Regions from separate parts of the Myxococcus sp. AM010 genome, predicted to be linked through region 1. Evidence: riboswitches for the same ligand, from Rfam matches in the RefSeq annotation. Region 1 holds a riboswitch; the other holds the start of a gene.

What was found. Region 1 has a riboswitch for cobalamin ahead of HV826_RS26410 (TonB-dependent siderophore receptor). Riboswitches for the same ligand answer to the same signal wherever they lie in the genome.
Region 2: it holds a riboswitch for cobalamin, as region 1 does, so the genes downstream of both, HV826_RS19190 (aspartate aminotransferase family protein) here and HV826_RS26410 (TonB-dependent siderophore receptor) in region 1, are expected to answer to the same signal.

What each region holds. Positions count from the first base shown of each region.
Region 1 covers NZ_JABXEO010000068.1:106-9,545, forward strand. The annotation lists partial or broken gene HV826_RS26380 (FIST N-terminal domain-containing protein) at 1-319, opposite strand, end outside; gene HV826_RS26385 (hypothetical protein) at 488-1,798, shown strand; gene HV826_RS26390 (SMI1/KNR4 family protein) at 2,406-2,870, shown strand; gene HV826_RS26395 (hypothetical protein) at 3,117-3,773, shown strand; gene HV826_RS26400 (hypothetical protein) at 3,788-4,069, shown strand; gene HV826_RS26405 (FHA domain-containing protein) at 4,210-4,698, shown strand; cobalamin riboswitch at 4,705-4,952, shown strand; gene HV826_RS26410 (TonB-dependent siderophore receptor) at 5,011-7,020, shown strand; gene HV826_RS26415 (MXAN_6577-like cysteine-rich protein) at 6,992-8,608, shown strand; gene HV826_RS26420 (ABC transporter substrate-binding protein) at 8,628-9,440, shown strand, end outside.
Region 2 covers NZ_JABXEO010000040.1:19,992-30,480, forward strand. The annotation lists gene HV826_RS19150 (DUF1800 domain-containing protein) at 1-246, shown strand, start outside; gene HV826_RS19155 (acyl-CoA thioesterase) at 312-767, opposite strand; gene HV826_RS19160 (hypothetical protein) at 783-1,118, opposite strand; gene HV826_RS19165 (thiolase family protein) at 1,115-2,317, opposite strand; gene HV826_RS19170 (CoA-transferase subunit beta) at 2,339-3,112, opposite strand; gene HV826_RS19175 (CoA transferase subunit A) at 3,102-4,010, opposite strand; gene HV826_RS19180 (acetyl ornithine aminotransferase family protein) at 4,021-5,400, opposite strand; gene HV826_RS19185 (aldehyde dehydrogenase family protein) at 5,422-6,981, opposite strand; gene HV826_RS19190 (aspartate aminotransferase family protein) at 6,978-8,342, opposite strand; cobalamin riboswitch at 8,610-8,821, opposite strand; gene HV826_RS19195 (DUF1501 domain-containing protein) at 9,077-10,312, shown strand; gene HV826_RS19200 (mersacidin/lichenicidin family type 2 lantibiotic) at 10,459-10,489, opposite strand, start outside.

The DNA of each region.
Region 1 (9,440 bases):
CGGCCGCTCGGGGGTCCTTGCTGACGGGCCCACCCATCCCCGTCCCGACCTGCAAGTCCACCCCGCAGACGAGCGCGACCACCATTCCCTGGAGCAGCAGCTCGGTTCCCGCGAAGACGCCCGCCGCGCAGCATCCGGCCCAGGGAACGCCTCCAAGCTCCCGCCGGAGCGCCGACGCCAGGTCATTCGCGTCATATTGGTCCGTGCAGAAGACCAAGGCGAAGGTGGGCGCGTCCGCGCCTCGCAGCGCCTCCGCGCTCGCCTCCCGGACGGCGACTTCGCCATCGGGCGAGCTGCTCTTTCCAATCCGCATCCGCATCCCACTGGAATCGATATCCACGCGCGTGCTGGCGTGCAGGTGGCGCTGGCTTCGTTCGGCCGAAGCGGGCGCCTTGTGGGCCTGCCTCGGTTGACACCCCCTCGTTCGCCCGGTTGTATCCGCGTGCTCATCGAGTCAATGCCGTGTGTGCTTGAAAAGGGGGACCTCGTGAGAAACGGAACCGTCATCTTCGCTCTGGCCGTCGTGATTTCCGTGGGGTGTGGCGATGCCGCGGACCCGGACCCCGGCGGGTGCCCCGAGACGGGCACGGGGACGTTGGAGTTGTCGATTGAGGGACTGCCGGCCTCCGCCAGCCCTCACGTCCTCCTCCGCCGAGGCAGTGAGTCCCGGGAGGTTCGCGCGGGTGGCCGGCTGGCGGGGCTCGCGGCGGGCATGTGGACGCTCTCCCCGGAGCCGGTGGCGGTGAGCGGCGGCCGGGTTCGCGCCGCCTATGATGCGCCGGCGCGCCAGCTCTGCGTCTTGGATGGAGAGGTGGCGAACGCGGCCCTCCAATACGCGCTCATCCCCAGCAGCCAGCGGCTGTGGCTGTCCACGAGCAATGGGGCGGCCGAGGTGGAGGCCTTCGCCGCCGTGGACCTGGAGACCACGGGCGCGCCGTCGGCCGCCGTCCAGCTCGGTTCGAGCCCGGGCATTCCCCGGGCTTCAGGGCTCGCGTTCGACAGGCGTGGCAACCTCTGGGTGGCGCTGGGGTCGGGGGAACTGCGGCGCTACCCCGCCGGCGACCTGGGCGCGTCTGGCGTCAAGAGCCCCGATGTCATCATGCGCGGCGGCGTGTTGAGCGCTGGGAGCCCGGGCCCCATCGCCATTGCATTCGATGCCGCTGGCGACCTCTGGACCTCCATCGGGTTCAGCGACACCGTCATCCGGTTTGGCGCGGCCCAGCTTGTCTCCGGCACCGCTCCGGCGCCGCAGGTCGTGCTGAGCGGGCTGGGAGCCCCCTCCACGCTCGCGTTCGACGCCACGGGCAACCTCTGGGTGGGAGACGTGACGGCCGGGGCGTCCCGCGTCCACAAGGTGGCCGCATCGAGCCTCCAGGCGTCGGGCGCCGTGACGCCCGTTGTGAGCATCGACGTGATGGAAGCCGCTCCGGGCAGGAGCTTCGCGGGCCCCGCGGGGCTCGCCTTCGATGGGGAGCGGAACCTGTGGGTGTCCTATGGCGCGAGCGGCGTCGTCGTGCGGCTCACGCCCGCTGACCAGGAGGGCTCCGGCGCGGTGAGCGTCGTCCCGAGCATCCAGATTGACGCGGGCGGCCCCAAGGAAGTCGCCTTCGACGAAGGCGGGGGCCTGTGGATGGCCTACGACTCCGGGAGGATTTCCCGGCTGAGCCCGAGCCAGCTCAGCGTCTCTGGCGCGCCCACGCCTGACGTCGTCATCTCCAGCCCCGACCTCGGGGCCACGCATGGCGTCGCGGTGTATCCGGCCCCCGCGAACCTGCCCTTGTTTCACCGGCTGCCGTGACACGGCGCGGGGAGGGCAGGGGGCTCGGCAACTTCCCGCGCGGAATCGATTTGGGAGCTGACGTCAGTGTAGGGGACGCGACGGCGATGGGGATGCAGGGAGTCCGTATAGAAGTCCAAGACGCCGCGTCGTTGTTGCGGGAAGGCGACGTCTTCGTCATCACCGGGCTGGTGCTGCTTCCCCAAAGCCACTTCCAGGAACGCTTCGCGAGGCCCCGGGCTGAGGAGGGGCATCGGCGGCAGACGGTGCAGTCGCGGTGGGGCTACGCCCGTGTTTCGGGATGACGCACTGTTGTTGTAACTAAGCAACGATTGCCCCTGCCCAGACCAACGCAGCGCGGACGCAATGGAACAGCATGCGCCCCGACTTCCGGCGCCACTGGGCAAATCGATTTGGCGCGTGGCCCACCGACACCACTGGGACACCCTACGAGGGGCATCACGTTCAGGACCTCTGGCACGGAGGCAATCCCACCGACTGGGACAACATCATTCCGTTTCCGCAGGACCTGCACCAGCAACTCCCGTCCGCGTACAAGCAGTGTTACGCGAACAACCCACCGTGGACCAGGACCGGGGTGGACTATCCCAATGGAGAATGCCCTTCCATGAAGGACCTTCTCGCGGAGGTGTCGCGCCTCCACTTCCCGAACCCTCCTGCGACGCCCGAGCAAATTGAAGCGTTCGAGCACAGCGCAGGTTGGCGTCTGGACCCGGACTTGCGCGCCTTCTATCTGCACTGCAACGGTGCGCGCCTCTTTGACCGCATGGACCCTGCCTTCGCCTTCGCTCCGCTGGCGGAGCTTCGTCGTGCCCGGCTCGTCATGCGTAACGACGACAGCGAAGATGCCGGGCCCGCGTCTTGGTATGCCCTCTGCCGTGTGCGGGATAGCAACTTCATCCTGCTTGACGTGAGCGAGCAGCATGACGGCCGCTCCCTCCTTCGTGACGGCTACAACGAGGCGTTTCCAGACCCGGGCTACTGCCCCAAGATTGCCAGGTCGTTTCGGGAGTTCTTGATGGGGGCGCTCAGGTCGGAGGAGCGGTGGTTCTGGCTGTCAACCGAAGATTAGCTGTGGATGGGTCGGAAACCGCATGGCCTGGGCCAGCCGCGCCACGGCCGTCTTGAACTCGCGCCGCTCCACCTCCTGAGCGGCCCTGACAGACGGCTCTCGCCATGCGTGCCCAGTGGCATGCCAGCGACGAGGGTAGCAGGGCTGAGCGTCTTCCGTGCGCTTCGCTCATGACGCGCAACGAACCGTTGAGTGGCCGGGCGGGGGGCTTCCGTCCCCCGTTGCCAGGACGGTAGCGTTGCCCGCATGGCATCGGGCACCGTCTTGCTGCGACTGGGTGTGTTGGGAGGGCTGCTCGCGGGTTCCGGCTCGCAGGCGGCGGAGGCCACGGAGGCTCCCCGCGCCGAGGAGGCTCCCGAGGCCTACGAGTCCTCCTCCGTGCAGTGGCAGCTCCTGGTGGGCGGCCTCACCTCGCTGGACGGCTACGCCTCAACGGGCTACCAGGGATGGTTGCTCGGGGCCGGCTGGGAGTTTCCCCGGCTGCGCATCCGCTTCCAGTACCTGGCGGGCCTCCCGTCGAGCATGGTGGACACCCGCACCGAGGTGAAGCTGGAGCAGTATGTCTTCGGCTTCTGGCTGGACACGCCCGTGCTCCGCTCGGGTGAGTGGCGTTGGAGCGTGGGCGCGGGGGCGGGCTTCCTCCTCTTCGGCCGGACGGCTTTTGCCCGCGTGGGCGGGCTGGACACCGCGGGCCCCCGCTTCCTCCCCGCGTTCCTCACGGGGCCGGATACCTCCCTGCGCTGGCGCTTCTCCCGGTACCTCGCCGTGGAGGGCTCGCTGGCGATGGACGTCGCCTTCGGCCGCCCCCTCATCGGCTTCCAAGGTCCGCAGGGCTTCGAACCGCTCTATGAGGGCTGGGCCATCCGGCCACGGCTGAGCGTCGCGCTGATGGTCTTCCCGTGAAAGGTGGCCGTCCGATGAACAACCGTACTGACCTCGCATCGCACACGCTTCGCGGGCCCTTCCGGCACCTGCTCGTCCTGGCGCTGCTGGCCTGGAGCGGAGGCTGCGCCGTGGAGGACCCGATTGCACGACTGCGCGGCGCGGACAGTGGCACGGGCACCTTCTCCACCGACGACGAGGCCCTGCTCTTGGGTGAGGACAGCCTGGAGCTGGCGCTGCCGGATTGCGTGGAGGCCGAGCCAGCGGGGGACGCGGGCGTGGCCTGCGAGGACGCGGGGACGCCAGACGTTCCGTAGTCGCCTGGTGGCCAGCGTGGGTGGACCTCCCACGCGGTGGGACCCGACAGTGAATCGCACGCCCCGAGGTCCAGGAACTGGCGCGGCCGGAGTCTCGTGTCCATGTTGCGCGCGTCCATCCGGTGAACAGGAAGGTGCGCGTGTTCCAGCCAGCTCCTCGCGATGCGCGGGCCCAAGACGGGAGCTGGCCCGTGTTGCTGTGGGAGCCTGCTTCCACGCGGCCCCGCGCTGGGACGTCCCGGTCAGCGGAGAAGGCATCGACGCCCTGCGCCACGGCGCCCGTGGTGCTGGAGGTGCGCCCGCGGCTGCGCCCGGCGGATGGCGACGTGACGGTGGGCAGCGGCGCCGAGTGCGACATCGTCCTGGCCGAGCCCACGGTGTCCCGCCTGCATGCGCGCCTTCGTCGTGAGCCGCACACCGGGCTGTGGTGCGTGACGGACCTGGAGAGTGAGCGAGGGACGTACCAGGACGGGGTGCTCATCCTCCCGGGCCGCCCGGCGCCGCTGCTGTGCCGTTCCCGGCTCACGCTGGGGAACGTGGAGCTCCTGTTCCTCCGGACGTATGCCTTCGAGCAGTCCGTGCGCGCGTCCTCGCTGACGCCCCCGGTGCGCTTGACCCGCCGGAGGTGACCTCCTAGAAAGGGCGCGCCCTTGGGTGCCCATGCCGGGCTTTCAAGAGGGAAGCCGGTGTGAGTCCGGCGCGGTCCCGCCACTGTGAACGGGCAGCCCTGAGGTCAGGGCCGGGGGCTTCGGTTTGTCGCCACTCCAGCCGCGGCCGAGCGCCGCTCCGGGGGAAGGCGGAAGTCCTCTTCTGGCATGACGCAGCGTGCGCCAGCCGCCAGAGCCCGTCAGCCAGGAGACCTGCCCAGGGGTGCGGCCGAGCCTTTCGCGGGCCCGGGCGGTTGGCCTTCTCTCTTCGTCGGAGGGAGCGGAAGGCGGAGCATGCGGTGGAACTTCCTCGCCGGGCCTGTCGTGTGCCTGGCGCTCAGCCTTCCATGTCCCGCCGGGGCGCAGCCCTCCGAGGCCGAGCCCGCCCCCACGCGCACCACCGTGGTTCGCGGCAGGACACCGCCTCCGCCTGAGTCTCCAGAGCGGAGGGACCCGACGGGCGCCATCACCGTCATCGACGCGCGAGAGCGCGCGGGCGAGGCGCGCGACACGGCGGAGCTGCTCGTGGGCTCGGTGGGGCTCGCGGTGCAGGACTCCGGTGGTTACGGCCAGAGCAAGAGCCTGGTGGTGCGGGGCGCGTCATCCAACGGCGTGCTCGTGTTCCTGGATGGGATTCCGCTCAACGGCGCGGGCGGCCTGTCGGACCTGTCGCTCATCCCCTCCGCGCTGGTGGAGCGCTTCGAGGTGCTGCGAGGTGGCGCGGGCGCGCGCTATGGCTCCGGCGGCCTGGGCGGCGCCATCAACATCATCACTCGCGCGCCAGGGCCGAACCTGCGCACGAGCGGCGAGGTGACCTACGGGAGCTGGAACACGGCGCTGGGCCACGTCGCCGCCACGGGGCCGCTGCTGGGCGGGCAGGCGCTGCTGCTGGTGCACGCGGGCCGCTCGGATGGCGACTTCGCCTACGACGTGGACGACCTGCCCGCCGTGGACGGCAACCCCCAGGTCTCCGAGCGGCGTGCCCGCAACGACGCGCGGGGAGGGGGCGCGCTCCTGCGCTACCGGCGACGGCTGGCGGGAGGCTCGCGGCTGGATGCGCTCGCGGAGCTGTCCCTGGAGGACCGCGCCATTCCGGGCACCGTGCAGAACCCCCAGTCCACCGGAGACCAGGAACTGGGGCGGCTGGCGTTGGGCCTTCGCTGGTCGGGCGTGCTCGACGGGCTGGGGCAGGGGAGCGCGCGAGGCTTCTTCCGGCGTGATGGCCTGGAGGTGACGGGGCACATCCCCGGCGCGGGTGGCGCGCAGCGGCACGCGGTGGGCGGCGTGGAGCTGGAGGGCCGCGGGCCGTTGGGAGCGCGCCAGTCGCTGACCGTCACGGTGGCGACCTCGGGTGAGACGGTGACGCAGGCGGAGGGCGCGCAGGCCGCCTCGTGGTGGCGCGGCAGCGTCATGGCCATGGATGAGGTGCGGCTCTTCGGCGGCGCGTTGGACGTGGTGCCTTCCATGCGGCTGGAGCGGGTGGGCCCGTACTGGCTGCTGTCGCCGAAGCTGGGCGCCTCCGTCGAGCTGGGGCGCGGCTTCGGCCTGCGCGCCAACGCCGGCCAGTCCCACCGCGCGCCGTCCTTCCTGGAGCTGTACATCCGGCAGGGCACGCTGCTGCCCAACCCCGGATTGAAACCCGAGCGCGCCCTGTACGCGGACGCGGCGGTGAGGTGGCGCTCCGGCCCGGAAGACGGCGAGGACGCGGCGCCGCGCTGGGGCTTCACGCTGGGCGGCTTCGCGGCGCTGTATGAGAACCTCATCGCCTATGAGCTGTACCCGCCGCTGATGGCGCGCCCGTACAACTTCGACGCCGCGCGCGTGTGGGGCCTGGAGCTGGAGGGCGAGGCGCGGCCCCTTCCCTGGCTGCTGGCCAGCACGGGTTACACGTATCTGCGCACGGAGAACCGCTACGGGGACCCGCGCTTCTTCGGCAAGGACCTGCCGAACCGTCCCAGGCACAAGTGGGTGGGGCGGGTGCGCGCGGGACCCGACTGGCTCAACGCCCGCGCCGAAGTGCTCTATCAGTCCGCGCAGCGCATCAACCGCACCGGCTCGCTGGACTTGCCCTCGCGCACGTGGGTGAGCGCGGGCGCGTCCAGCACCTTCCTTCACGGGCCGGACCTCACCCTGTCCGTCGAGCTGAAGAACCTCCTCGACGTCCGGACCTTCGACTTCACGGGCTTCCCGCTGCCGGGACGCGCCGTCTACGTGACGCTCGCGGTGGCGCTCGAGCCAGGCGCGTCACCGTCTTCCTCCTCTCCTCGGGAGCTCCATGACTCGCCCGCGTCCCCTGTCCCCTGAGCCGTCCCTTCCGACCTTGCTGCTGGCGGCCGTGGCGGCGCTGCTGCTCACCGGGTGCCCGGAGGAGGGCGCGGTGTGCACCTCCGGCCTGTCCGTCTGCGGCGAAGCTTGCGTGGACCTGGGCGGCGATGCCGCGAACTGCGGCGCCTGTGGCAACGCGTGCGGTGACGGGCAGACGTGTCAGGCCAGCGTCTGTGGCTGCCGCCCGGGGACGGAGTCCTGCGGTGGCGCGTGCGTGGCCACGGCGAGCGATGTCGCCCACTGCGGCGCCTGTGGCAACGCGTGCGCCGCAGGGCTCGTGTGCGAAGCCAGCGTGTGTCGCGAGGGCTGCTCAGAAGGCAGCTTGCGGTGCGGGGGCTCGTGCGTGGACGTGCGCGCGGACGTGCTCAACTGCGGCGCCTGCGGCAACGTGTGCCCGGACGTACAGACGTGTCACGAGGGCCGCTGCGGCTACGACGTGGTGGCGGCCTGCTACACCAACGGGCAGCTCGTGGGCATCCAGGCGGGGACGGACCAACTCGGGCCTCGGCGTCAGTTCGGTTCGGGGGTGCAGACGCTCGCGTCCTGGGACGGCTACGTGCTGGCCGCGGACGCCACGGCGTCGAAGCTGCTCCAGGCGGCGGGCGGCGCGCTGGGGACGGTGGTGGAGGAGGACTCGCTGGGCGGGGTGTCGGGCTCGCCCAACGACATCCTGGTGGACCCGCCTTATGTCTACGTCGTGGACTCGGTGAACAACACCTTGCAGGTGCTCAAGCAAGAGGGCCCCTCCCAGGGCGCGGGGCTGGGGCTGCGCACCGTGACGCAGGTGAACCTGGGGGCGAACACCAGCCCGCAGGCGGTGGCGAAGTGGGGCACCACGCTGTACATCCCCTTGTTCGGCACGGGCGGCTCCATGTTCCAGTTTGGCAACGCCGTCGCGCGCGTGGACATCTCCAACCCCGAGCAGCCGCGCAAGGTGGACACGATTTCGCTCACCGGGCTGGACCTGAAGCCCTTCGACGGCGGCACGGTGTTGCCGCTGCCCTACTCCGTCGCGGCGACGGAGGCGGGGGTGTACGTGAGCCTCACCAACCTGAATCCCTACGACGGCTACAAGCCCAATGGCCCGGGCATGCTCGCGAAGATCGACCCCGCGAGCGGCGGCGTGAGCGCCATCGACCTGGGCGCGGCGGACTGCCTCAACGCGGGCTACGTGGAGGCCGTGGGTGACCAGCTCGTGGTGGCCTGCCTGGGCGAGGCCGAGTACGACGAGGCCAACGGGCACAGCGCCAGCGCCGTGCGCGCCTCCGGGTTGGTGCTGGTGAAGAACGACGCGCCCGTGGCGGCGTACGCGCTCACGGCGGGGTGTGCGCCCGGAGCGCCGGGCTGCAACCTCTCCGTGGCCAGCCGCTTCGCGGTGTCGGAGGGCGCGGTGTACCTGGCGGATACGAACGCGGGCCGCGTCTTCGTGGTGGCGGTGGAGGACGGGCGGTTGGTGGAGCGCCGCGGCTTCTCTTCGCCCCAGGCGCTGGGGCCCGCGCTGGAGGCGTGCCCCGTGGACCCGCGCCGGCCCGTGTCCAATGCCATTGACGTCACCGCCCTGCACTGAGGAAGCGCACGCCATGCCCATGAACCTGACTTCCACTTCGCGTCCCCGCTCGGGCACGTCCGTCCTGCTCGCCACGGTGCTGTGCCTGTTCGCCGGGACGGTGCGCGCGGCGGAGACATCCCGGCTGAGGACGCTGGGGCCGCCCGCGCCTTCCCAGGTGCGGCGCGTGGTGACGCTGGCGCCCTCGCTGTCGGCGATGGTGCTGTCCCTGGGCGCGGGGAGCACGCTGGTGGGCGTGTCCCGCTTCGACGAGGCGAAGGACTTGGCGAAGCTGCCCCGCGTGGGCGGCTTCACGGACCCTTCCGTGGAGGCGGTGATTGCGCTCAAGCCGGACCTCGTCCTGGTGCAGCCCGGGCCGGGCAACCAGCGTCCGGTGGAGAAGATGGCGGAGCTGGGCGTGCCCGTGTTGCTCCTGCCGCTGCACTCCGTGGCGGACGTGCTCGCGGCCATGCGCGCGGTGGGGAAGGCGCTCGGACGGGAGAAGGCGGCGGAGGCGGTGGTGGTGGACATCGAGGCCACGCGCGCGCGCATCCGGGAGGCGGCGAAGAAGCTGCCCGCGCCGCGGGTGCTGTTCGTCTATGGCTTCGCGCCGCTCGTGGTGGCCGGGCCCGGCTCCTTCGCGGACGAGCTGCTCCGGGACGCGGGCGGCGTCAACGTGGCGGCGGACGCGGGCTCCGCGTACCCGGTGTACTCGGTGGAGCGCGTGGTGCGGGCCCGGGCCTCCGTGGTGGTGGATGCCGCGGACGTGGACGTGGGCAAGGACACGCTGCGGGCACTGCCCGGCCTGTCCAGCGCGCGCTGGGTGGACCTGCCCTCCATGGCGCTGCTGCAG
Region 2 (10,489 bases), on a different contig from region 1:
ATGCCGGGGACGGAGGTGGCGCTGAAGACCTTGGCCACGCCGCCCGAGCCCACCGAGCGCGCCTGGGTGGACGCGCTGGGCCAGGCGCTGCTGGGCGCGCCACCGTCCGAGGAGACGCGGGCGACCATCCTCGACGCGCTGTCGAAGCGCGCCGAGGCCGCCAGCGCCGTGGGAGAGAAGCGCCCCGTGGACGTCCCGCTCATCGCCGGGTTGTTGCTGGGCTCGCCGGAGTTCCAGAAGCAGTAGCGGAGGCGCTCCACGCCGTGACACACCGCTGGAGCGCGCCCGCTCCGCCACCGGGGCCGCCAGCGTCACGGAGCGGGCGCGGCGTGCTCCAGCGCCGCGGTCGCCGGAGGCAGCAACGGCGGCACGCCCGTGGGCTTCCCGTGCGCGTCGAGCGCGACGAGCACGAAGCGGCCCCGCGTCCCGAGCTGCCGGTCCCCGGTGAGCAGGTCCTCCGCGTAGAGGTCCACCTCCACCGTCATCGACGTGCGGCCCGTGGCGACGATGCGGGTCTCCAGCTCCACGAGCTGGCCCTGCCGCACGGGGACGTGGAAGTCGACCCGCTCGCTGCTGGCGGTGACGACGGTGCGCCGTGCGTAGCGAGAAGCCCCGATGAAGGCGGCCTTGTCCATGAGGGCCAGGGCCTGACCGCCGAAGAGGGTGCCGTAGTGGTTCGTCTGCTCCGGGAAGACCATCTCGATGAGGCTGACCTCGGTGATGCGGCCCGCTTCGATGCGCTGCTTGGGGGAGGGTTCGGCTGTCATTCAGGGTCCTGGGGTTCAGCGGGAAGGAAGGTGGCGGCGTGGGCCATCCGGACTGTCTCGTGGAATGAGCCGCAGCAGGCCGGGGCGCGTGCCCACGAGCAGCCGCCGCGCATCCCAGCTCCACACGTCCGTGGTGTGGGGCGGCGGTGGCCCGCCGAAGGTCGGCAGCTCGGTCCAGGGCAGGTCCGTCAGCAGCTCGCCATGACGTGACAGCACGTCGGCGAGCGTGTCCAGCGAGTCGATGACGCCCGCTTCGGGGCCGGGGCCCGTGAGGTGGTAGCCCCAGGCGCGGGGCGTGGCCTCCGTGTCGAGGAAGATGCGGAGCGCGCCGCTCGAGGCGTGCGCGCTCATGAGCCACGCTCCAGCGTCATCGCGAGCCCCTGGCCCACGCCCACGCAGAGCGTCGCCAGTCCACGCCGGGCATCCTGTCGCTTCATCGCATGCACCAGCGTGGTGACGATGCGCGCGCCGCTGGCGCCCAGTGGGTGCCCCAGGGCGATGCCGCCGCCATGGACGTTGACGCGCTCCGGTGGCAACGCCAGTTCCTGGAGGCAGGCGAGCGCCTGCGCGGCGAACGCCTCGTTCAGCTCCACCAGGTCCACGGCCTCCACGGCCCAACCCGCGCGCTCCAGCGCCTTGCGCGACGCGGGCACGGGCCCGATGCCCATGGCGCGAGGGTCCACGCCCGCGCTCGCGCTGCTCACGTAGCGCGCCAGCGGCGTGGCCCTGGCGGCGCGCAGGGCCTTCCCGCTCATCAGCAGCACCGCGGACGCGCCGTCATTGAAAGTGGAGGCGTTGCCCGCCGTCACGCTGCCTTCCTGACGGAACGCCGGCTTCAGCGCGGTCAGCCGCTCCAGGGAGGTGTCCGCGCGGGGCCCTTCATCCGTGTCCACGCGCAGGGCCGCGCCCTTGCCTTGTGGCGCCTCCACGGGGACGAGCTCGTTCGCGAAGCAGCCCGCCGCCTGGGCCGCCACGGCCTTGCGGTGGGAGGCGAGCGCGAAGCCGTCCTGCGCCTCGCGGGAGATGCCGTACTGCGCCGCCACGTTCTCCGCCGTCTCGCCCATCTGCTCCAGCGGGAAGCGGGCCGCCAGACGCGGGTTGGGGTAGCGCCAGCCCAGCGCGGTGTCCCACGCCTCCCACTTGCCGGACGGGAAGCCCTCCTCGGGCTTGGGCATGGACCACGGCGCGCGCGTCATGGACTCCACGCCGCCCGCGAGCACGAGGTCGGCCTCGCCCACCTGAATCATGCGGCAGCCCTGGATGATGGCCTCCAGGCCGCTGGCGCACAGCCGGTTGACGGTGACGCCGGGGACCGCGTCGGGCAGCCCGGCCAAGAGCAGCGCCATCCGCGCCACGTTGCGGTTGTCCTCGCCCGCCTGGTTGGCGCAGCCGAGGAACACCTCGTCCACCCTCGCGCCGTCCAGGGCGTTTCGCTGGAGCAGCGCGCGGAGGACGTGGGCGGCCAGGTCATCCGGCCGGACACCCTTGAGGGCGCCTCGGAACCGGCCAATGGGAGTACGAACCGCGTCGACGATGAAGGCGTCGTTCATGAGGGCTCCGTGGGTCGTTCGCTAGAGGTAGAGACGCTTCGGGTCGAGCTTCTCGCGCAGCAGGCGCAGCACGGACATGTCTGGCTCGGCCGCCATCCGCGGGGACTCGGCGACGCGCAGGGGCCAGCCACACGCGGCGCGCACCTGGTCCACCGTCACGCCGGCGTACACCTCGGCGAGCACCGCCTCGCCGGTGGCGTCGAAGTCGAGCACGCCCAGGTCGGTGATGATGCGGGTGGGGCCTCCGCCGGGCATGCCCAGCTCCGCGCGGCGCTTCCCATGGATGCGGTGGCCCGGGCTGGTGATGAAGTCGCACGTCTCCACGAAGGTGCGCTTGCTCATCCGCATGACGATGAGCAGCCGCCGCGCGTGGACGGCGATTTCACACGCCCCGCCACTGCCGGGCAGCCGCACCTTGGGGTTCGCGTAGTCGCCGATGACGGTGGTGTTGATGTTCCCCCAGCGGTCCACCTGCGCGCCGCCGAGGAAGCCCACCTCGATGAGCCCGCGCTGGAGCATGCACTGGAAGATGTCCGCCTGCCCGACGACGGCCAGCGAGTCCGTCACCAGCGACGGGTCGCCGATGGACACGGGCAGCCGCTCCGGAATGGCGCCCACCGCGCCGGATTCGTAAATCATGAAGAGGCCCGGGGCGTGCGTCTCCCGCGCCAGGTTGCACGCGAGGTTGGGCAGGCCAATGCCCACGAAGACGACGTCCGCGTCCCGCAGTTCCTGCGCGGCGCGATAGGCCATCCGCTCGGAGGCGGTGGGCGTCGCTGGAAGCTCAGTAGCCATAGTCCACCCCCTCGCAGACGCGCGCCTTCGCACGCAGCTTGTCGAGCAGCCCGGTTTCGAGCCGCGCGAGATAGCCCTGCCGGTCCTTCACGCCGTGGACGAACTCCTCCAGCCACGCGCGGTAGGTCTCCGGCTGTCGGGAGATGTCCTCCCACTTCACGTAGAAGTCGTTGTCCCGGTCATGGAAGCCCTGCACGAAGCTGGGATGGCAGCCCCACGGCTCGTGCACCACGTGGCTGACGATGATGCCGGGCACGAGCGTGCGATTGGGGTCCTTGCGGATGCGCTCGGTGGAGACAAGCTCCTCCGCGACGACAATCACCTTCTTCGCGGCGAAGGCCACCTCCTTCTGGGAGCCCAGCAGGCCCCACACCTGCGCGTTCCCTTCCAGGTCGGCGCGCTGGCAGTGGATGATGGCCACGTCCGGCCGGAGCGCGGGGACGGCGGCCAGCTCCTGCCCGGTAAAGGGGCAAGTCACGGTCTTGATGGACGGATTCACGCGGGCGATGTCGCCACCGGCGTAGTTGTTCAGCGGCCAGAAGGGCAGGCCCGCGCTGCCCGCGAGCAGGCGGGACAGCAGTCCGAAGTGGGAATACTCCTCCAGCTCCAGGCGCTCGGGTGACGACGCCTCGCTGCGCCGGCGCAGCGCGTGGAGGCTGCCCACGCCCGGGTTGCCCGCCCAACTGAAGACGAGCTTGCGCACCGCGCCCGCCTCGATGAGCTGGTCATAGACGAGGTCCGGCGTGAGGCGGATGGCCGTGAGGTCCCGGCGTCCCTGGCGGATGATTTCATGGCCCGCCGCGAAGCAGATGAGGTGCGTGAAGCCATCAATGACCAACGAGCTGCCGTCCTTCACGGACTCGGCGATGGCTTCCTTCATGGAGCAGCGCTTGTTCATCGCTCGGGCCTCAGCGCTTCACGCCCGCCGCTGCGGGCTGGGGAAGAGGGGGCGCACGCGGGAGGGCCAGCTCCGTCAGGCACTCCTCGAGGACGCGCAGCATCACGTCCACCTCGTGCCGGCCCACGACGAGCGGCGGCGCGAAGCGGATGGTGGACTTGCCGCACGACAGCAGCAGCAGGCCCTTGCGGAAGGCGCGCTGCTCCAGCTCCGCCACGTAGGCGCTGGCGGGCTCGCGCGTCGCCGGGTCCACGAACTCCGCGCCCACCATGAGGCCCACGCCCCGGACGTCGCCAATGACGGGCCAGCGAGCCTGGAGCGCGCGCAGGCCGCGCAGCAGGTGCTCGCCCGTGTCGCGCACGGAGTCGAGCAGCCCCGCCACCACGTCCAGCGTGGCCAGCCCCGCCGCGCAGCACACGGGGTTTCCGCCGTAGGTGCTGCCGTGCGAGCCGCGCGGCCACGTCATCACCGACTCACGGGCGATGATGGCGCCCAGCGGCATGCCAGAGGCGATGCCCTTGGCCGACAGGAGGATGTCCGGCATCACCCCGAAGTGCTCCGCCGCGAACATCTTCCCCGTGCGGCCGATGCCCGACTGCACCTCGTCGAAGACGAGCAGGATGCCGTGGGCATCGCAGATTCGGCGCAGGTGCTGGAGGAACGACGCCGGCGGGATGACGTAGCCGCCTTCACCCAGGATGGGCTCCACGAAGATGGCGGCCACCTCGCGCGGGTCCACGTGGTTGACGAACCACTCCCGCTCCAGCAGCAGCGCCGGGTTGCACGCGTCGCCGCACGCGTTGGGCGCGCAGCCGTTGGGACAGCGGTACGGGTTCGCGTAGGGGAGGTGGATGACGCCGGGCAGCAGCGGCCCGAAGAAGGCGCGCTGGGTGACCTTGGAGGAGTTGAGGGAGATGGCGCCAAGGGTGCGGCCGTGGAAGCCGCCCTGGAAGGCCACCACGTACTGGCGGCGCGTGTGGTGCCGCGCCAGCTTGAGCGCGCCCTCCACCGCCTCGGTGCCGGAGTTCGTCAGGAAGACGCGCTTGGGACCCATCTCCGGCAGGTAGCTGGCGAGCCGCTCGCAGAGCCGGGAGAAGGTGTCGTAGTAGAAGTCGGTGCCGCAGATGTGCAGGAAGCGGTCGGCGGCCTCGTGGATGGCCTTCACCACGGTGGGGTGCGAGTGGCCGGTGGACGCCACGGCGATGCCCGCCATGAAGTCGAGGAAGCGGTTGCCGTCGACGTCGTACACCCACGGCCCCTCGCCGCGCTGGACGACCAGCGGATACTCCTTGATGTACGAGGGGGAGCTGTAGCGCTGGTCCACCGCGATGATGGCCTGCGCGTTCGGCCCCGGTGGAGCCACCTTCACTTCGGGATAGAGCTGGGTCATGGAGATTTCCTCGCGGGGGTTTCAGCCCATCCGGGTCTGCGCCTGCTCGCGCATGAACTGGGCGACGTAGTAGGGACCGCAGCCGCCCTTGCCGGACGCGCCGCTGCCCTTCCATCCACAGAACGACTGCACACCGGGCCACGCACCCGTTGTCGCGCCCGTGCGGCGGTTGGCGTACAGGACGCCGGCCTCGGCTTCGGCCATGAAGCGCTCCACGTCCGCGGCGTCGCGGCTGAAGATGCCGGCGGTGAGGCCGTACTCGCAGTCGTTCGCCATCCGCAGGGCTTCATCCAGCGTGCTGAAGCCCGTCACGCCGACGAAGGGCAGGAACAGCTCGTCCCGCATCAGCCGGTGGCCGTGCGACAGCGCCGCCACGGTGGGGGCGACGAAGTGGCCCTTGGCGAGCGCGCCCTCCAGCCGCAGCCGCTCTCCGCCCGCGATGATGGCGCCGTCCCGGCGCGCCTCGTCCACCGCGCGCTCGAAGCGCCGCACCGCCGCCGTGTTGATGACGGGACCGGTGAACACGGACGCCAGCGCCGGGTCGCCCACCACCGCTTCCCGGGCCTTCTTCGCCAGCCCATCGGTGAAGTCGTTCAGCAGCGCCTCGTGCACGTAGATGCGGGACAGCGCGCTGCACTTCTGGCCCGACAGGCCGAAGGCGGAGCGGAAGCAGCCGTCGATGGCGGCCTCCAGGTCCGCGTCGCGGCAGACGATGGCCGGGTTCTTCCCACCCAGTTCCAGGAAGCACGGCCGCACGCGGCCGGTGGACATCACCTGGTGGAGATTCATCCCCACGGCCTTGCTGCCGGTGAACGACACGCCGTCCACGCCAGGGTGCCGCACCAGCGCCGCGCCCAGCGCCTCCCCTTCGCCGTGCACCACCTGGAAGACACCCGGGGGCAGGCCCGCGTCCGCGAGCGCCTGGTACAGGCCCTCCGCGCACCAGGGGGCCTCTTCGCTGGGCTTGAGGATGACGGTGTTGCCACCCAGGAGCGCGCCTCCGCTCATCCCCGCCGCGAGCGCCAGCGGGAAGTTGAAGGGCGAGATGACGGCGAAGACCCCGTAGGGCCGCAGGACGCTGCGCGTGTCCTCGTCGGGCGACAGGCGCGCCATGGGACGGACGAAGCCCTCCGCCTGCTCCAGTTGGCTGGCGTAGTAGCGCAGCAGGTCCGCGGACTCCTCCACGTCACCCAGCGACTCCAGCCGGCTCTTGCCCACCTCCAACGTCATCCGCGCCGACAGCTCCAGGCTGCGCTCGGAGATGAGGTCCGCGGCCCGGCGGAGGATGCGCACTCGCTCCTCCCAGGCCGTGGCGCCCCAGCCGCGCTGGGCCACTCGCGCCACGCGCACCACCCGGTCCAACTCGCTGACGGGCGTGCGGTGGAAGGTGGCGAGCAACTCGTCCGGCCTCGCCGGGTTGCGGCGCTCCAGGAGGTCTCCGCTCCGCCAGGCCTCGCCGGCAATCCACGACGGCAGCGCTTCGCCCAGGCGCCCCCGCACGGTGTTGAGCGCCTCGTCGAAGCGCGCGTGCAGTGTGGACATGTCGGCGTCCAGCACCGAATAGGTGATGCGGAAACTCATGGCTCCCTCCGGAAGTAGTGGTTGATGCCCTGCGCGAGCGTGTCGACCAGCGCGTCGACCTCGGCCTCGGTGATGACCAGCGGGGGGCCCAGCATCAGCAGGTCCCCGTTCGTTCCGTCCGCGTGGCCGGTGTTGGACCAGAGGACGAGGCCGCGCTCGAACAGCTCGGCCATCAGCCCCTCCACCACCTTGCGCGAACGAGGGAAGGGGCGGCGGCTGTCGAGGTCCTCCACGAACTCGACGCCCGCCATCAGGCCCACGCCCTGCACCGAGCCCACATGGGGCAGGGGCCGCAGCGTCTCGCGCAGGCGCCGCTGGAGGTGGGCGCCCACGCGCGCGGCGTGCGCCACCAGGCCGTGCCGTTCGTAGTAGTCGAGTACCGCCAGCCCGGCCGCCGTCATCGCCGGGGCCTGGAGGTAGGTCTGCGCGTGCATGAAGCCGCCGGAGCCCTGCCGCAGCTCCTCCAGGTGCGCCTGCCGCACGAGCACCGCGCTCAGCGGCGCGTAGCCCCCGCTGATGCCCTTGCCGAGCACCAGCAGGTCCGGGGTGAAGTCGAACAACTCACTGGCGAAGAAGCGCCCGGTGCGACCGCAGCCGCACATGACCTCATCGGCGATGGTGAGGATGCCGTACTGCCTGCACAGCGCGCTCACGCGCTCGAAGTAGTCCGGCGGCGGAGGGGAGGCTCCGGCCGAGGAGCCAATCACCGGCTCCGCGATGAAGGCGGCGATGGTGTCCGGGCCCTCGCGGAGGAGCGCCTCCTCCATCAGCCGCGCGTAGTGCGCCGCGCCGTCGCGTTCGTAGTCTTCCAGGCCGGAGCGGTACGGGTAGGGCGCGGGCGTGGTGACGACCTCCGCCAGCATGGGGCCGAAGAACTGCTTGTAGTGGGGACGCTCCGACAGGGAGAGGGCGTAGAGCGTGTTGCCGTGGTAGCCGGGCACGCGCGCAATGACCTTCGTGCGCTGGGGCTGCCCGCGCGCCACGCAGAGCTGCCGGGCGAACTTCACCGCGGCCTCCACCGCTTCGGAGCCCGAGCCCAGGAACGCGGCGCGCTCCAGTCCCGCGGGCGCCAGCGCGCACAGGCGGGTGGCGAGTTGCTCCGTCACCTCGGTGGTGAAGTGGGTGCCGTTGACGTAGGCGACGCGCAGCAGTTGTTCACGGATGCGGTCCACCACCTCGCGGTTGCCGTGGCCCACGCTGGCCACGAGCGCGCCCGCCGAGGCGTCCAGGTAGCGCTTGCCTGTGGCGTCGAAGAGGTGGACACCCCGGCCGTGGGTCACCACGGGGAAGTCGCGCGCGAGGTCGCGCAGCAGCACATTCCCTTGCGGGTAGCGCACGCCCTGCCTGCCTTCGTCCCGCATCGTCCGTCCTCCACGCAGCGCGGACGACCGAGGTCGCCCGACAGGGCTCCCGCGTGGAAGAAGGGTTGTCACGATGCGCGCGGGTCGGCGCACACCAGGCCCCGGAGGAGCCCACGGACCGACCTTCGCCCCCACGGGCGACTGGACACACGAGCGGGGTTGGGTCGGAAAAGCCGAGGTGCGCGCGAAGACTGGCTGGAGGCTCCAGCGCTGCTCGGACCTTCCGGCCGTCCCACGCGGCTCCAGGTCGAAACCGTCCGTGGATTTCTCCCACGGGCGGATGCGGGCAGGTCTTCGGGCTCGTGAGCACTCCGGCCGGAGCCGGATTCCTACTGCTCGTCGCTTCCCAGCTCCCAGAGGGAGCCAGTGCGTGTGACGAGGTTCGTTCTCACCTACCGCTGCGGGGCAGCCCCGGATTCACACCGGGTTCCCTTTTAAGCCCAGGCCGAGGCCCAGGCACCAACATGGGGCGGTATGTACTGTCGGCCTTCTTGGACTGTCAAGGCAGGCTCGCGAACATGGACAGGCTCCGTCTTGAAGCGGGCGCGCATCCGACATCAAGGTTCGCGCCGCGCGCTCGATGGCGTCGGCGATGCGGAACGAACGTGGCACATCCAGACGCAGGTCCCGCTCTTGCGCGCCGTGCCCGTAACTTCTGTCCCGCCCCGGTGTTGAATGAGGGGGCCCTGCCAACTGGGGGCTCCCGTGCCTGGCTCACCGGAGGCGAAGACGCGATGAACCCACTGCTGACCCGTCGTCATCTGCTGCGCGCCCTGGGGTCGACGGCGGTGGGGCTTGCGTGGGCTCCGGGCTCCCTGGGACGGGCGCTCGCGTCCAGCCAGCACGCCTCCACGCGAGGCACGCTGGTGACTGTCTTCCTGCGTGGCGGCGCGGACGGGCTCTCCTTGGTGCCTCCGGTGGAGGATGCCGCGTATCACCGGGCACGTCCCACGCTGGCGTTGAAGGCGCATGGCCCGGACGCCGCGCTGAAGTTGTCAGGGCCCTTTGGCCTGCATCCCAGGCTCGAAGCGTTGATGCCGCTGTGGCGTGATGGCCGGCTGGCGGTGCTGCACGGCGTGGGATTGCCGGCGCCGGTCCGCTCACACTTCGACGCGCAGGACTTCGTTGAATCCGGAACGCCGGGGCGCAAGTCGACACCGGATGGCTGGCTCAACCGCGCGCTGGACGAAGAAGAGGGCGTCGCGCTGCGCGCCGTGGCGTTGCAGCCCACACTGCCCCGGGCGCTGTTCGGAGACGCGGGGGCGGTGGCCATGGGGCGGCTGGAGGAGTTCCGGCTGAGGGGCGGGCGCAGAGGTGAGGAGGCCACCCGAGGCTTCAATGCGCTCTACGCGGGCGCCGTGGACGAGGCGCTGCGGACGACGGGCCAGGACGCTTTCGAGGCGATGTCGCTGTTGGACGAGGCGCGGCTGGCGAAGCGCGCTTCGCGTGCGGCGGTGGAGTATCCGAAGGGGCAGCTCGGACAGCGGCTGCGCGACATCGCGCGGCTCATCCACGGCGAGGTGGGGCTGGAGGTGGCGGCGACGGAGTTGGGAGGCTGGGACACGCACGCCGCTCAGGGCGCCGCGACGGGGGCGTTCGCCAACCGCTGCCAGGAGCTCGGAGGCGCGCTCGCGGCCTTCGCGCAGGACCTGGGGGCTCGGCTGGAGCAGGTGACGGTGGTGGTGCTCACGGAGTTCGGCCGCACGGTGCGGGAGAACGGCAGTCGTGGCACGGACCACGGCGTGGGCAGCGCGATGCTGGTGCTGGGAGGCGGCGTGAGGGGCGGCAAGGTGTACGGGCGCTTTGAGTCGCTGGAGGCGGAGCGCTTGCAGGACGGGCGCGATGTGCCCGCCTGGACGGACGTGCGCGCGCCATTGGCGGAAGTCCTGCGCGCCTGTCGGCCCGGTGTGGCGCTCCAGAAGGTATTTCCTGGCTTCATGTCGCCCCCGGGGTTGGGCCTGTTCGGATAGGCGCTGCGCTCATCTGTCGGCGCGTCACATCACCTCCGTCCGGGACAGACAGGGGAGCGGCCTTCCGCCGCCGCTCCCCCGCCCGAACACGTCCGCATTCACGTTGAGCCGCCACGGCCCTTCCGCGTCAGCTCATGTCCCGTCGCTCAGCGGCAGCAGGCAGACATCCCGCAGGCC